DNA from 4 places in the Pseudoalteromonas sp. PS1M3 genome. Region 3 is predicted to be linked to each of the others. Evidence: predicted binding sites of a transcription regulator. Region 3 holds the regulator's gene; each other region holds the start of a gene.
The links. Region 3 encodes sigma-54, which starts transcription at its own class of promoters, with help from an activator protein. Its sites were predicted from a motif close to GTTGGCACGNNNNTNGNNT; they were not measured.
Positions count from the first base shown of each region.

Region 1 (4,219 bases), 320 kb from region 3:
ACTGGAGAAGCGTTTGAAGAGATGCCACTATATAAAACCCAGGCTCAGCAATACCTTCATTACAATAAAGGATCTGTTGTTATGATGGCGATTTATGATCGCCTAGGTGAAAAACGCCTAAACGCTGCCCTTAAGGCATTTTTAAATGAGTTTAGATATCAGTCAACGCCATACCCAACAACACTTGATTTACTAAGTTATTTAAAACAAGACGCAACCCAAGCTGAGCAAAACTTTATTGACGATCAGTTTAAATATATCACTTTGTATGAGCTGGAAATGAAAGAGGTTTCGATTTCAGACGAAGCCGACAGTGAGGGCTTTTACAGTGTTACGTTAAACGTTGAAGCTGTTAAGCAACGTGCTGATGGTCAAGGTGAAGAAACAGAGCAGCCACTCGATGAGTTAATTGATATTGTGTTGTTTAGTGACGATCCTGAAAATCTACTCGCTGAAGATTTTGTGATTTACTCACAAAAACATCAAATAGTAACGGGTACTAATATTATTGAGTTAAAGGTAAAAGAAAAACCTTTATTTGCAGGAGTCGATCCGTACGTAAAACTGGTTGATAAAGATAACGTAAATAACTTAGCTAAGTTTTAATAGCTGACAGCACATTTACTCAAAGGCCGCAATTTTGCGGCCTTTTTTTGTGTAAAAAACTGTTTGAAATCTGTAAGGCTGGCTACATTTTTCGCACAGCTTTTTACTCATTATTTTACTGGTTTACTGTAAGGTTTATTTACTGAAAGTGAGTACCAAGTAAGGACAAACATGAAATCATTAATAATGGGGTTTGTAGTATTAGGCTTAAGCGCCTGTTCTGCGGTTACCATACAGCCACACGCTATCGCAAAAATTACAAGTAAAGCGACCTACGAAGATAGCCGTCCATTTTATTTATGGGGATTAGTAGGAGAGGAACGTGTGGATGTAAAACAGATTTGTACAGATACACAAGCGGCTCAAATGCAGTCGCAACAAACATTTAGCGATGGTGCGTTGGGTTTAATTACGCTAGGCATTTATTCACCACATACCATAAAGGTATGGTGTGAAGAGCAAAATACGCAGGAGGCGTTATGAATCTTAAATTAATTTTAGGCAGTATTACTTTTGCTATGTTAACTGGTTGCACAAATATTTACTTTGATAATGGTGTACCTGAAAAAGTTAATAACCAGTCGCACAATAGTTCTCAGTGGCATCATAATTTTGCTTTAGCTTTGTATGAAGGATCTGATGCGGTTGACTTAAGTGAGCATTGCCCACAAGGGCAATGGCAAACGGTGCACACGTATAAGTCATTTAGTAATGGAGTAGCGGAGGTTGTAGTTAATCAGATAGGCCCGGCTTGGTACCCTAAAACAGTTGAAGTGAGCTGCACTAAGGTACCTTTTAAAGCTGAGTAATAATTTAAATATAACCCAATACAAAGAAAAGATGCTAGGTGCTAAAAAAGGGCCAAATGGCCCTTCAGTTGCAGCAAGTAACACATGTTTGTTTATAGGCTGAAGTCTACAGCGTAAGCAACGTAAACTTTTACATCTGACTCGTCCATATCAGTGTCTGATACGCCAAATGTGAATCCATCTTTTGATACAGACACACCGTAATCAATGATGTCTTCGTCACCAATAAAATCGCCAGAATAATGACCTATGTGTAAAGCCATTTCTGTACCATTGCTGCCTACGGCAAAGCCGTAATCAGCTGTCAAATAAAGTGAATCACCAAAGTCTGTACCGTCGCTACTTGCAGCAGATGTAGCAAGCACTGATGCACCAAAGGTAAAGCCTTCGACACTGATGCTACCGTAAATTTCTGAGAAATCAGCATCTGCACTTGATGCCGCGTCTGGGTAAGCATAATAAATGTAACCTACATCGTAGCTAACACCTTCGCTAATATCGCCACCAAAGCCTGCGTAAAAATCTAGCTCGTAGGTCATTTCGTCAGCCCAAGATGCATTAGATACCCATGTACCAGCATAAAATCCAGATTCGTCAGCGTAATCAATACCACCAGAAATAGCAGCGTCGCCGCCAGTTTGTTCTTGTCCACGCCATAAGTAATTTGAGGTAGCTGCTACATTCGCAGATACTTCAGCATTTACTGCTGTTGATGTAAGTGACGTTGCAGCCATTAATGCCACGGCGCTAAAAGCGATTGTTTTTTTTAGTTTTAACATGTTCCATTTCCCGTTATATGATTTTTTGCATAGGAAGGCTTTTTATTATGAAGTACCGTAGCCTTTTGATTTATGCGTTTTTATTGTTTAACTGAGAATAGAATTGCACTGTGTGTGCCAGCTTGGTTTATTTTGTTTTAAAATTAAATTTTATATTTTATTAACAATGACTTGCGTTTGGGGTGGGTGCTTTAGATTATGCGGAAAAAATATTTTATCGCACATCGCTGGTGCATAAAATAATCAAGCTGCACCATGAAAGTACAGCTTGTTTAGAATTATTTAGCCAAATATGGTGCGCATTAGACTAATTGTTTCGTTTACACTGCGGCCTTTTTGAACTTCGCTGATTATTGAGTCGCGTTTGCTACGAATATGCTCAGGAATATCATCGGCAGCCAAAGCGCGGTCAACTAAAATTTCAGCAGACTCTTTACCTCTGCGTTGTGTTTTACCCGTTTTAGTGGTGCTACGCTTTGGTTTATTAAGTAATTTAATATAGTTAGAGCTATCTGGTGTTTTGTTATCCGCGTAGTAAAAAAAGCACGGAATAAGCGCTTTAATTGACACTAGTTGCTCTTCTAGTTCATTTGAAGCATTTGCCATTTTGTACCATGACATAGCTTGAATGCCTTTTACAATATCTTGCCAGTAACGCTCAAAATCACTATTTTTGAGTTTAGTAACCGCAAGCGCTGAGCATAACGCGTCTAAACGGCTATTTGTAATTGGCGTAAAAATATCAGGGCGACGCATTGCAAGTAGTCTTGTTGCCGGAGCAAGTGTTGGCTTTTCACTGCTATCAGTAAATATTTTGCTATAAGCAGCTACAAACTGTTGGTACTCGTAATGGGTAATATCACCTTCAAGAGGAATATTAGCCAGTGCTTCATCAAACGCACCCGGTAAATCACCAATGAGTTGGTGGAAAACTTTAGCGCTCTTAGTTGATGCAAACCACTCAGCATCAAAATCGTAAGTGCTTGGATCTAGTGAAGCCATATGCTTGCCAGTAAAAGCAAGAAGGTCTTCAGGGATCATGTCTTTTAATGATTGCTCACGAATACTTTTTACGTAACTTGCTAAACGAAGTTGTTCATCAAGTGCAATAACGTCTTTATGTTGCTCTATAAATACACTTACCACAGGCCAAGGGGCTACACGAAGCGTTTTAACTTGTAAAAAGCTAATAGCTGAAATAAGTTGATCATGCAGCTTTTTCAGAACAGGTAGCTGTTGCGGCTCAAGTAAATCGTAGTTAATACGGTCTCTGCTTGCGTTTAATAGCTCGTAACACCAAGGTAAAAAATCATCAGGATGGTTTTCTACTTTCACGGCCATAAGGTTAAGGCTTAATTCTGAAGATTGTTTCAGAATGTTCTGATAGATTTGATTTTCTTGCTCGCCTAGTGTCATTTTTGACGGTGAAATTAGCAGTTTTTTCATGCCTTGTAGATACTCCGGATTTATATATATGTATTAGCATTGTTTATTTTAGCTCAAATACACTAATAACAACAGCGCTGTCCTGCGCGCTGCATTATTATGGTGTTTAAAATCGGGGTTAATCTAACCAGCTCGGTTATTAATCAGTCTCTTCTAATATGAAGAGGCTTTCAACTGATGCGTGAAAATGAGCTGCGATTTTAAGGGCTATAATGACCGATGGCGTAAATCGATTTGTTTCTACAGTGCTTATTGTTTTACGCGATACGCTTATAGCATCGGCAAGTTCTTGCTGCGAAAGCCCTGCCTCTTTACGAAATTTTGCTATGTTATTTTGCACTTTGACTCCTAATCACGGCTCTGCCAAAGAATTGATACGCCATATATTAAACACATTACAGCAAGATAAAACGAGGCCATCATGGTGTGAGACACTTCTAAAGCCAAATCATCTGAGAATAAGTAAACGCCACCCATGCTAAAAAGTAAGCCAAGGACTACATGTTTATAGGCAATGGTGTCGATGGTGTTTAAGTACTCATCTTTGTAGGTAAGGTGGTATTTCATTTTCCATGTAAA
Region 1 is NZ_AP022624.1:225,050-229,268, forward strand. Features, by position in the region: gene PS1M3_RS01050 (M1 family aminopeptidase) at 1-606, shown strand, start outside; gene PS1M3_RS01055 (Bor family protein) at 778-1,089, shown strand; gene PS1M3_RS01060 (Bor/Iss family lipoprotein) at 1,086-1,415, shown strand; gene PS1M3_RS01065 (TorF family putative porin) at 1,508-2,194, opposite strand; gene PS1M3_RS01070 (hypothetical protein) at 2,477-3,640, opposite strand; gene PS1M3_RS01075 (helix-turn-helix transcriptional regulator) at 3,780-3,980, opposite strand; gene PS1M3_RS01080 (hypothetical protein) at 3,989-4,219, opposite strand, start outside.
Region 1: PS1M3_RS01065 (TorF family putative porin) is a predicted target of sigma-54. The motif match lies at 2,298-2,316, and genes of this name have one in related genera.

Region 2 (4,219 bases), 800 kb from region 3:
GGGCGCAGCGAAACACAACAAAAAAACCAACAAAATAGAGGCTTTGAACTATCAGTTGTTTTAGCGCTTGCTCTTTTACTTCTCGTTCTCTTTTCTTTCTACAAAAATTTTTAAGTGAATTTTTCACAAAGAGGACAAAAGGCGCTGCGCTTTTAGAGCTCAATATTGATAACTAAAAACTGAAAGCTTCTCTTGCTTTAAAAACAAAAAAGCCGCTGTATTTTGCAATACAGCGGCTTTTGAAATCATTTTTCTAAATTAATAGGCTATTACTTAGGAGCACGACCCGCACGTTTACGCTCATTTTCAGTTAAATGACGCTTACGAATACGAATGTTCTCAGGTGTAACTTCTACTAACTCATCATCAGCAATAAACTCAAGCGCTTGCTCAAGTGAATAGTTCAGATGTGGTGTCAATGTTTGTGCTTCATCTGTACCAGATGCACGAACGTTAGTAAGTTGCTTACCTTTAAGCGCGTTAACTGTTAGGTCGTTATCACGGCTATGAATACCAATAACCATACCTTCATAAACTTCAACACCGTGACCGATGAATAAACGGCCGCGCTCTTGTAAGTTAAATAATGCGTTAGTAAGTGCTTTACCTGTTGCGTTTGCAATCATTACGCCGTTCTTACGAACACCTAGCTCGCCACCTTTGTGCGGACCGTAGTGATCGAACGTATGGTAAAGTAAACCAGAACCCGAAGTAAGTGTCATGAACTCAGTTTGGAAACCGATTAAGCCACGGCTTGGGATCATAAAGTCCATACGCATACGGCCTTTACCATCTGGTGCCATGTCAGTAAGTTCACCCTTACGAAGACCAATTTGCTCCATGATAGAACCTTGGTGCTCTTCTTCACAGTCAATCGTTAGTGTTTCATACGGTTCTTCTAACACGCCATCAACAGTTCGCAGGATTACTTCTGGACGAGATACAGCAAGCTCATAACCTTCACGACGCATGTTCTCGATTAAGATACCTAGGTGTAATTCACCACGACCTGATACGCGGAAGCTATCTGGGTTGTCAGTATCTGCAACACGAAGTGCTACGTTGTGTACTAATTCTTTGTCTAAACGCTCACGAATATTACGTGATGTTACAAACTTACCTTCTTTACCACAGAACGGTGAGTTGTTTACAGAGAACGTCATTGTAACTGTTGGCTCATCAACACTTAGTGGTGGTAATGCTTCAACGTTGTTAGGACAACAAAGCGTATCAGAAATCTTAAGCTCACCTAAACCTGTTACAGTAACGATGTTACCAGCATAAGCTTTATCAGTGTCGATACGCTCAAGGCCTAAGTAGCTTTGTACTGAACCAATTTTACCGTTACGAGTCGTGCCGTCAGCGCCAATAACTGTAACTTGTTGGTTAGTCGCAACAGAACCACGTTTAATACGACCAATACCGATTACACCTTTATACGAGTTGTAATCAAGCTGAGAGATTTGCATTTGGAAGTCACCTTCAGGATCTGCATCCGGTGGTGATACTTCGTCAACGATCATCTTGAACATAGGTTCCATGTTGTCTGATGGCTCGTCTAAATCTAATGTTGCCCAGCCGTTGATAGCTGATGCGTAGATTACTTTAAAGTCTAACTGTTCATCAGTTGCACCAAGGTTATCGAATAAATCAAAGATTTGATCCATAACCCAATCTGGGCGTGCACCTGGCTTATCAATTTTATTGATAACGACGATTGGCTTTAAGCCTTGCGCGAATGCCTTTTGCGTTACGAAACGCGTTTGTGGCATTGGACCTTCTTGAGCATCAACAAGTAATAATACTGAGTCAGCCATCGAAAGTACGCGTTCAACTTCACCACCGAAATCGGCGTGTCCCGGGGTATCTACGATATTGATATGGTAATCATTCCAAGAGATAGCTGTGTTTTTAGCTAAAATGGTAATACCACGTTCTTTCTCAATGTCGTTTGAGTCCATCACGCGCTCTTCGTTACCGCCGCGTGTTTCTAATGTACCTGATTGCTCAAGTAGTTTGTCAACCAGAGTTGTTTTACCGTGGTCAACGTGCGCGATAATCGCTATATTTCTTAACTGTTCGATGCTCATATATTTACTCAGAGAAATTAAATTCTCAATGATCCTGCAAGATCTACGCACTCATCTGCGTTTTCACGAGATGTCCAAGCATAGGATTTAAAAGGGCGCATATTATCCCTCATTAATGACATGGATGAAAGTTTATCCAATACAAATTTCAAAACTTTCTCAATACTTTTACTAAGTATCTGTTTTATATATGACAATTATATGAAATAAATTGTCATTATTTTTTCAAAAATGCAGTTTACACTATTTATACGATATTTTTGGCACTCTTTTGCATTTAGGTTATGCTGATTTCGAGCGATTAAATTAACAACAAATTATAGTGCACATAACCTGCACCAAAGTGGACTTTAACCGCACCATAGTGGTGCTATTTTATGCCCCACATTGTAGCAACTAAGTTTTTTTAACCTATAAACATAGAGTTATAAAAATGGCACAAAATCAGCTTAATAAATCCCAAAGCAATTATGCAGCAATAATAAAACCCAATAGTTGGAGGACACATGTCACAATCGGTTTTAGATTTTATTAAAGAAAATGACGTTAAGTTCATTGATTTACGCTTTACTGATACAAAGGGTAAAGAGCAACATGTATCTATTCCTCATCACCAAGTTGATGAAGATTTTTTCGAAGACGGTAAAATGTTCGACGGTTCTTCAATTGCTGGTTGGAAAGGCATAAACGAATCAGATATGGTTTTAATGCCTGTTGCTGAATCAGTAAAACTTGACCCTTTCACTGAAGAAACAACATTAATCGTACGTTGTGACGTTGTAGAGCCTTCTACACTTCAAGGCTACGAGCGTGACCCGCGTTCTGTTGCAAAACGTGCTGAAGATTACATGCGCTCTACAGGTATTGCTGATACCGTATTATTTGGCCCAGAGCCAGAGTTCTTCCTTTTTGACGATGTTAAATACAAATCAGACATGTCTGGTTCAATGTACAAAGTTGACGCTGTAGAAGCGGCATGGAACTCAGATAAAGATTATGAAGGCGGTAACACTGGTCACCGTCCAGGTGTTAAAGGCGGTTACTTCCCTTGTTCACCTGTAGATTCTTCACAAGATTGGCGTTCAGCTACGTGTTTAGTACTTGAAGAGCTAGGTCAAGTAGTAGAAGCACATCACCACGAAGTAGCAACAGCAGGCCAAAACGAAATTGCTACGCGTTTTAACAGCATGGTTTTAAAAGCAGATGAAATCCAAGAAATGAAATATGTTATTCATAACATGGCTCATTTGTACGGAAAAACAGCTACATTCATGCCTAAGCCAATTGTTGGTGATAACGGTTCTGGTATGCACTGTCACCAATCTTTAGCAAAAGACGGTGTTAACCTTTTTGCTGGTGATAAGTACGGTGGTCTTTCTGAAGAAGCGCTTTACTACATTGGCGGTATTATCAAGCATGCTAAAGCTATTAACGCATTTGCTAACGCATCAACTAACTCGTACAAACGTTTAGTACCAGGCTTTGAAGCGCCAGTAATGCTTGCATACTCTGCACGTAACCGTTCTGCTTCAATCCGTATTCCAGTGGTACCATCTGCGAAAGGTCGTCGTATCGAAGTACGCTTCCCAGATCCAACAGCTAACCCATACCTTGCTTTCTCAGCAATGCTTATGGCTGGTCTTGACGGTATCAAAAACAAGATCCACCCTGGCGATGCAATGGATAAAGATTTATACGACTTACCAGCAGAAGAAGCAGCAGAAATTCCACAAGTTGCATCTTCACTTGGTGAAGCACTAGATGCATTAAGTGCTGACCGCGAGTTCTTAACTCAAGGTGGTGTTTTCACTGACGACCTAATCGATGCTTACATTGCACTTAAAGGCCAAGAAGTTGAAAAACTTAACATGACAACTCACCCAGTTGAGTTCGAAATGTACTACAGCTGTTAATGTGACACTGTAAAAGAATGTGTGTTCTCAAGCCCGCTTAGCGGGCTTTTTTAATGGTAAATTAAATCAAACTCCACTAAAGTTAAGCAATCATAAAAATTGCAGGGTAGCAGTGTGAATAGTAAGATTTTATTGCTAATGATTACTTTAGGATTAAGTAATTATGGTTATGCGGGTGAAAAAAGAATTTACGCTTGGAAAGATCAAAACGGCGTT
Region 2 is NZ_AP022624.1:3,353,012-3,357,230, forward strand. Features, by position in the region: gene typA (translational GTPase TypA) at 270-2,090, opposite strand; gene glnA (glutamate--ammonia ligase) at 2,597-4,003, shown strand; gene PS1M3_RS15635 (DUF4124 domain-containing protein) at 4,118-4,219, shown strand, end outside.
Region 2: glnA (glutamate--ammonia ligase) is a predicted target of sigma-54. The motif match lies at 2,523-2,541, and genes of this name have one in related genera.

Region 3 (4,219 bases):
CGGATAAACAAGAGGGTCAACTAAAAGAAAACGTAGGTATCTTCGAAAAAAATGTTGAAATTATTCATGGCGACAGAAAAATTACCGCAGACCGCCTTGAGGTTCACAAGCGCGATGAGCTAGGCGACAACAAGCAATTGTTAATTGCCACAGGTACGCCTGCATATTTTGAAGAAAAACAAGCCGACGGCACAATAATGAGCGCCAGCGCTAATGAAGTTAGGTACGATGTTTCAACGCGTTTTTTAACATTAATTGGAGATGCAGAGATATCTCAAGCTGGGCAAAAAATGAATGCTAAAAGCATTACCTACGATATAGAACAGCAGCTTATTAGCGCCGAAAAAGATGAAAGCTCAACTGACCGTGTACACACTATCTTAGTGCCTGTGGAGCCTAAAAAAAATGACAAAGGCCAACCATGAGCACATTAAAAGCAGAGCTACTAGCCAAAAGCTACAAAGGCCGTGAAGTTGTAAAAAATGTGGGCTTAGAAGTTAAAGCTGGCAGTATTGTAGGCTTGCTTGGGCCAAACGGCGCAGGTAAAACAACAACCTTTTACATGATTGTAGGCTTAGTCCCTAGCGACAAAGGCAAAATATCTATCGATGATAACGATATTACGCTTTTACCTATGCACAGTCGTGCTAGATTAGGCATTGGCTACTTACCACAAGAGTCGTCTATATTTAGAAAATTAACAGTGTATCAAAACTTAATGGCTATTTTAGAAACTCGAAAGGAGCTCACTAAACAAGCCAGAGAAGATACATTGAATAATCTATTAGATGAATTTAGCATTCAACACATTCGCGACAGCAAAGGCATGGCATTATCGGGCGGAGAACGTCGCCGAGTGGAGATTGCACGTGCTTTAGCCGCAGATCCAAAGTTTATTTTGTTAGACGAACCATTTGCCGGTGTTGACCCTATCTCAGTATTAGATATTAAAAAAATTATTGAACACCTGAAAAACCGTGGGATTGGCGTATTAATAACAGACCACAATGTAAGAGAAACCCTTGATGTTTGCGAAAAAGCCTACATTGTTTCTCATGGGGAACTGATTGCTTCTGGTACCCCTGAACACGTATTAAATGATAAAACTGTACGCGATGTATATTTAGGCGAGCAATTTAGGCTGTAACATTTACGCCTTATTTATAAGCATCTGCTAGTATTAATTATAACAACTTAAAAGGATTGTTAGAGATACATGAGGCAATCACTACAGCTGCGCATGGGCCAGCAACTTACAATGACACCTCAGTTGCAACAAGCTATTCGCTTGCTGCAATTAAGCACATTGGATCTTCAGCAAGAAATACAAGAAGCGCTCGACAGCAACCCATTACTTGAGGTTGAGGAGCAAGACTATGCCGATGATCTTGCGGGCAAAAATGAGCAAAAAGCGGATAACGATGAAGTTACAGTAACCGTATCTGCAGATGAAGCCCCTAGCGAGTATGAACAAGACAGTGGTGAAGCGCTTGCTAAAGATACCGTAAGTGACGACATGGCAATGGACGTTAGCTGGGATGAGTACATGAGTGCAGCCCCTGCATCTTCTTCAGGACCAATGCCTGAAGATGAGTCTATATATCAGGGCGCATCAACTGAAACGCTTCACGAATACTTAATGTGGCAATTACAATTAACGCCATTTAGCCCTACAGATGAAGCCATTGCTATTGCTATTGTAGAAGCAGTGGATGATTCAGGCATACTGACACTCAGTTGCGAAGAGATTTTAGAGAGCTTTAATCAAGATAACGACGATGACGTTGAGGTTGAACTTGACGAAATAGAAGCGGTTTTAAAGCGCATTCAGCTATTTGACCCAGTGGGTATTGCGGCACGTAGCTTACAAGAGTGCTTGTGTATTCAGTTAAATCAATTTGATAAAGGCACGCCTTTTATTGATGAAACAAAAATGATTTTAACCGAGCACATTGATTTGTTAGCTGCTCGTGACTACCGTACATTAATGAAAAAAACGAAGCTCAAAGAAGATGAGCTTAAAGAAGTAATGACACTTATTCATACGCTCAACCCTAAGCCTGCAGACACAATAGTACGAGAAGAGTCTGAGTATGTAATACCTGATGTGTCAGTTAAAAAAATTAAAGGCCGCTGGATTGTAGAGTTAAACCCAGACAGCATGCCAAAAATTCGTGTAAACAGCCAATATGCAGCGATGTCGCGTACAGTTAAATCAAGCGGCGACAGTCAATTTATTCGCTCACATTTACAAGAAGCTAAATGGTTTATAAAAAGCTTAGAAAGTAGAAATGATACACTTTTAAAAGTAACTAACTGTATTGTTAAACAACAACAGGGCTTTTTTGAACACGGGCCAGAAGCCATGAAACCGATGGTTTTAAATGATGTTGCCGAAATGGTAGAAATGCACGAATCAACAATTTCGCGCGTAACTACGCAAAAGTATATGCACACACCGCGTGGAATATTTGAGCTTAAATACTTTTTCTCAAGCCACGTAAGTACCGAAAATGGTGGAGAATGTTCATCTACGGCAATACGTGCACTTATTAAAAAATTAATCGCAGCAGAAAACTCAGCAAAACCATTGAGTGATAGCAAAATTGCGGATATATTGGCTGAGCAAGGAATTAAAGTAGCGAGACGTACAATCGCAAAATATCGCGAATCTCTTGCTATTCCACCGTCAAATCAGCGAAAGAGCCTGATCTAAGACGCTAAACAAAGAGGGTAATGCTTATGCAACTAAATTTAACTGGTCGTCATGTAGAACTAACTGATTCATTAAGAGACTATATAAATACCAAATTTGCGAAGCTAGAAAGGCACTCTGATCATATTAATAATGTTCATGTCATTCTTGATATAGAAAAATTAAATCAAAAAGCAGAAGCAACTATTCATGTAAGTGGTGCTGAATTATTCGCATCCACTGAACATCAAGATATGTATGCAGCTATTGATTCATTGATTGACAAGCTTGACCGTCAAGTAATTAAACACAAAGAGAAGCTTGCTCGACACTAATATGATGAAATTAAGTTCACTTATATGCCAGGACTGCAGTAAAGCTGCGGTCCTTTTTAATAGTAAAAAAAGAATTTTAGAGTTTATTAGCGAGCTGGCTCACGATAAATTACCGTATTTATCTCAACAGGATATTTTGGGCGCTTTATTAACCCGCGAAAAGCTAGGCAGCACAGGGATAGGAAGAGGTATTGCTATTCCACATGGCCGAATGAGCGGCGCACAAGAACCTTTAGCATTGGTGTTAGTAAGTGAAACACCGATTAATTTTGATGCTATAGACAACCGCCCTGTTGATATTTTTGTTGCACTCATCGTACCTGAAGGCGATAACCAACAGCATTTAAAGACGCTAGCAACGATAGCTGATAAACTAAAAAATAAAGAATTTTGTAAGCAGCTTCGCTGTGCTAAATCGGATGCTGAGTTGTATCAAATTATTGTTGACCAATCGTAACAAATTTAAAGGGTGATTAATGGAGTTGATTATCATAAGTGGCCGTTCTGGTTCTGGTAAGTCGGTTGCTTTACGCGTTGTTGAAGATCTAGGTTATTATTGCGTAGATAACATTCCAGTAAATTTATTACCTTCTTTGGTAAGAAGCGTTTCTGATAACTACGATAAAATTGCCGTTAGTATAGATGTGCGAAATTTACCAAAAGAGCAAGATGAATTTAATCACATCATCGAATACTTACCGGGTTTTACAAAACCAACGCTGTTCTACTTAGACAGTGAAGATCAAACCCTTATTAAACGCTTTTCTGAAACCAGACGCTTACACCCTTTATCAATAGATTCACTTCCGCTTGATTTAGCCATAAAAAAAGAAAAAGAACTTCTCGATGTGCTAATTACGCGCGCCGATTACATGATCGATACCAGTGAGCTAAGCGTTCATCAACTTGCTGAATCAATTCGCGAAAAAATATTAGGTAAAAAAGACAAGCAGCTAATTGTTACATTTGAATCTTTTGGTTTTAAACATGGCATTCCTAAAGAAGCAGATTACGTATTTGATGCGCGTTTTTTACCTAACCCGCATTGGGAGCCTGAACTAAAACCACTTAATGGCCTAGACCAACCAGTAAAAGATTATTTGGCTAGCCACAGCATAGTTCAAAAATTTACATGGCAAATACAAACCTTTGTACAAACTTGGCTACCACACCTAGAGCGAAATAACAG
Region 3 is NZ_AP022624.1:541,431-545,649, reverse strand. Features, by position in the region: gene lptA (lipopolysaccharide transport periplasmic protein LptA) at 1-425, shown strand, start outside; gene lptB (LPS export ABC transporter ATP-binding protein) at 422-1,147, shown strand; gene PS1M3_RS02530 (RNA polymerase factor sigma-54) at 1,217-2,716, shown strand; gene hpf (ribosome hibernation promoting factor) at 2,743-3,030, shown strand; gene ptsN (PTS IIA-like nitrogen regulatory protein PtsN) at 3,035-3,487, shown strand; gene rapZ (RNase adapter RapZ) at 3,507-4,219, shown strand, end outside.

Region 4 (4,219 bases), 970 kb from region 3:
TTTAGTAAAACCAACAAACAAACAGTTTGATAATGGTGAACGCCCATTAAACGTACATAAAGACAACCTTGTTTGGCTAGACAAAAACGACGTAAGCAATATTAATGCTAAAGGTGTACAAACAACCTACCTTTGGGGAGACACCGAGACAATGTACGGCTCAATGATAAAACTACCAGCCGGGTTTAAGGGGGAAATTAGCACAGATGCGGATGAGTTTCGTGCAGTGATAATTGCAGGCAACGTGCAATACAGCTCAAAAAGTAACTCACAAAACTTAAGTGCAGGTAGCTTTGTAGAATCTGGGGGTAAATTCATTCACTCGCTTGAGAACACAAGCGATATAACAGCAACTATTTACATTCGCAGCAATGGCTTATACCACGTAAATTAGCGTGTTATAGCTACGTAAAAACTAAAAAGCGCACTAATAAGTGCGCTCATTTAACTGCTTGTGATTAAAAGCTGTAACGTGCAGTTAAGCTAATATAATCTAAATCATCTATTGTGGTGTAGCTAGTACCTACAGAGAAATTTGTATTCACATAGTAACGAGCACCTAAAGTGATAGCTGTTTCACTGTCATCTGCAATATCAATGTAACTTAAGCGGCCATCAATTTCGATGCTATCAGTTAGCATTGATCTAACACCAACAGATAATCCATAGCCATTTTCATCATCCGACAAATCAGTACCGCTGAACGATACTTCAGTTTCAATGTTTTCGTACGTTACTAAACCATAAAAGTCAGTGCTTTCACTAATTGCAGTACGGTAGCCCACGCCTGCGCTCAACCAATTTAGATCTACATCCAAACCATCTTCTGAGTCGCCTACAGTCTTATATTGACCAGACACAAAAAAGTTATCGCCTAGTAATTTACTACCATCAAGCGTCCAACCGTTTAAATCATCGCCATCAAAATCTGCATTTAAATAACCGCCAGACACATAATTAAAGTTAGGTGTTTCTGCAAATGCAGCAGGGGTGACAAAAACTGAGCTTAATAATAAGAGTGCGACTTTATTCATTTTCATGGTACTTCCTTTTAGATACATTTTAACAACATATTGTTGTACCCAATAAAATACACAGCTATATATTTGATTGCAATTAGAAATTTTATAGATTAATTAAAAATCAAGATATCAACCAATAAAGAATAATAATGTAGGGCTTTGGATTTTAAGTGTGTAAAAATTTAATAAGATCTACTTGGAAAGCTTTGAAAAGTGGTGGCCCCTCCCAGACTCGAACTGGGGACCTAACGATTATGAGTCGTGTGCTCTAACCAACTGAGCTAAGGGGCCAACTTTATATAACTGCAAGGCAGTTAATTTTTGAAGCGTTCAGCCACAGAGCGACTAAAGCGGGTTGCAGTATAAAAACTTTTTTAGGGCTTGTCACTACCAAAAACCTTTATTTTAACAATCAATAAGCTAACTGCTTAAATTGTAATCTTTTAAAGAGTGTGAATGGGTAAATTTGGGGAGTTTTAGGAAAATAAAGTAAAAATGATTAAAAATAATATTTATTAATAGAATGCGCTGAGCGATATTTACTTACAACTGGCGTAAACATAACTCAGCTGCGCATTATTTTTTAGCAATAATATAAATTGCATGTATTAACCCAGGGAAGTAACCCAATAGCGTTAATAAAATATTAATCCAAAAATGCATACCTAAGCCCACTTGTAAAAAAACACCCAGTGGTGGTAGCAAAACAGACAGTATTATTCGAATGATATCCATTATTTAGCTCCTTCAAACAGTTAAAAACAAAAAGCCCAGCAATGCTGGGCTTTGAGTATAACGTTATTCAGCTACGATAGATAAGTTATCTACCACATCACGTACGTCTTCTGCATTTTTAGCAATTTCGATTGCTAATTGCTTTTCCGCTGATGATTCAACTGAGCCGTTTAATGTAACAACACCATTATCGGTATCTACATCAATATCGGTTCCACCTACTTCAGAATCAAATAGGAAACGTGTTGTAATAACGGTGGTGATTTTAGCGTCCGTTAGGTCGTTATCATCATCCATCATTTTAGAATCTGTATGTTTAGCGCTCATGTTTTTAACAACGGTTAGGCTGTTTTCAACGTCCATGACGCCATCTAGACTAAGTACAAGCTCTTCTGCTAGCTCTTTCTCTACTTCGCTATCAACTTTACCTGTAAGTACTACCTTGCCATTTGTTACATCAGTGTTTATGTCAAAGTTGTTTAGGTCTGTGTTCATAAGAAGCACAGTTTCTGCCTTGCCATCAATCCAAGCATCTTTACTTTCGTTTTCCCAGCTGTTTGCTTGTGCACCCATTGCTGTTGTACCAAGAACTAACGCGGCGATAATAGATTTGTTAAATGTTTTCATAATCTTTCTCCTTTTGATTAAAGACACTTTAACTAATGCGAACATCAAGCCAACTTTATTTACCATTAAAAATCATAGGCTTAACAAAAAATAGACTCTTGCAGGTTTAACGCATTTCCCCTATTTACAGGCAAGTGAGTAAAACTTTCTCAAAGTGTGAAAATTACTAGATTATTGCTATTTTGGTTAATGTGTCGTTAATATAACAACTAAACAAAAAGCCTTTAAAAATTAAACTATTGATAATAAACAAAATTAATTTTGGTATACGGTTTGCTAGCTAGTTAACTAATTGCAAATACAATTAAGGAATGCCCCATGTCTGTAAAAGTTGAAGACCGCCCAATAGAGCAAGTACGCGAACAAGTGATTGATCAGTTAATTTATAACTATAGCCATGGCGTTATATCGGTTGAGGCATTTGAAAGACGATTAGACAAAGCAATGGATGCAAAAGACAATTCTGTGCTGCTTACGTTAGTAGATGACTTAACACTTAATACCGACAAGCAATACAAAGCTGAAAAGCAATCGCAGTTTACGCCTAATTACAGTGCTCAACAAAATAGCGATGACGACATCACACTGCGCAGTATTTTGGGTTCAAACGAGCGAAGCGGACAATGGGTGGTTCCTAAAAATATTTACCTAAATAATTATATGGGCTCTGTGGTGCTTGATTTCACCGACGCTATCTTTACGCATCAAAACGTGACAATTCATGTTAATTGTATTTTTGGTAGCGACGAAATTTACGTACCCGAGCATGTTAATGTTGTGTCCAAAATGTTTTGTATTTTAAGCACGCTAGAAAACAAATCAGTAACGTTAAATAAGCGTCAAGGTCCTACCATTCATATTGAAGGCAAAGCGATACTAGGGTCGGTTGAAGTAAAGATAAAACGTACCATAAAAGAAAAGTTCATGAGCTTTGCAAACGATTTAAGGTCACAGCTTGGAGTCAGCAGTAAATAAGTGCAACTGTATTTGCTTTAATATGGCTGCTTTTTAGCAGCCATATTATAATTACAGGCTTATAGATCATTATTACGTTCTGTAGGTATATCCGACAAGTACTCTACAAACTCAACTTCAAAGCCCGAAGGGTCTCTGAAGTAGATATTTTTTCTAAATGGGTTTTCATTGCCTTGCTTATGAACTGAAAAACCCGCTTTATTTAAACGAGACACCGTATTATCTAAATTAGCCGTCACGTAAGCAAAGTGAGCAAACCCAACTTGATGCCCTGAAAGCGATCTATTTTCACCCTCACCATGATCGCTCATTGCTATGTATTGCGTGTCGTCACCAAAGTGGACCCAACGCCTTGGTTTTCCATACCATTCACCCCGCCCTTCACTTCGTATTACCCAGTGGGGAAAAATGGCTTGGTAAAAGCGAATCATGGTATCAATGTTTTTAACAACTAAATTTACGTGTTCTAAATACATACTGTTTCCTTGTGAGTTAATTTAGACACACAATAAAACCTCAAGTTAACTTTAGGTAAAGCGCTTTTTTTAAATTTTTAGTGGGTAATTAAAAATACACTTTTGTTTTAATTAAATGTGCAACACTTTCAAGGCTGTACAAAAAACACTCACAAGTATTTAGGGTTTATTGTTTACTTTATGTCAAAAGTCGCTAAAATACGCCGGCTGAAAATACAAACGTTCTTTTACAACCCAAAGGTAACTCCATGCATCCAATGTTAAACATTGCGGTTCGCGCTGCGCGCAACGCAGGCAAAATTTTACTTCGCGCTGGCGAAGATTTATCAAAAGTTGAAGTGCAACAAAAAGGCGCTAACGACTTAGTAACTAATATTGATAAAG
Region 4 is NZ_AP022624.1:3,176,350-3,180,568, forward strand. Features, by position in the region: gene PS1M3_RS14840 (DUF4437 domain-containing protein) at 1-394, shown strand, start outside; gene PS1M3_RS14845 (porin family protein) at 459-1,040, opposite strand; tRNA gene PS1M3_RS14850 (tRNA-Ile) at 1,237-1,313, opposite strand; gene PS1M3_RS14855 (YqaE/Pmp3 family membrane protein) at 1,599-1,757, opposite strand; gene PS1M3_RS14860 (BON domain-containing protein) at 1,821-2,384, opposite strand; gene PS1M3_RS14865 (LiaF domain-containing protein) at 2,703-3,359, shown strand; gene PS1M3_RS14870 (VOC family protein) at 3,419-3,835, opposite strand; gene suhB (inositol-1-monophosphatase) at 4,084-4,219, shown strand, end outside.
Region 4: PS1M3_RS14860 (BON domain-containing protein) is a predicted target of sigma-54. The motif match lies at 2,420-2,438, and genes of this name have one in related genera.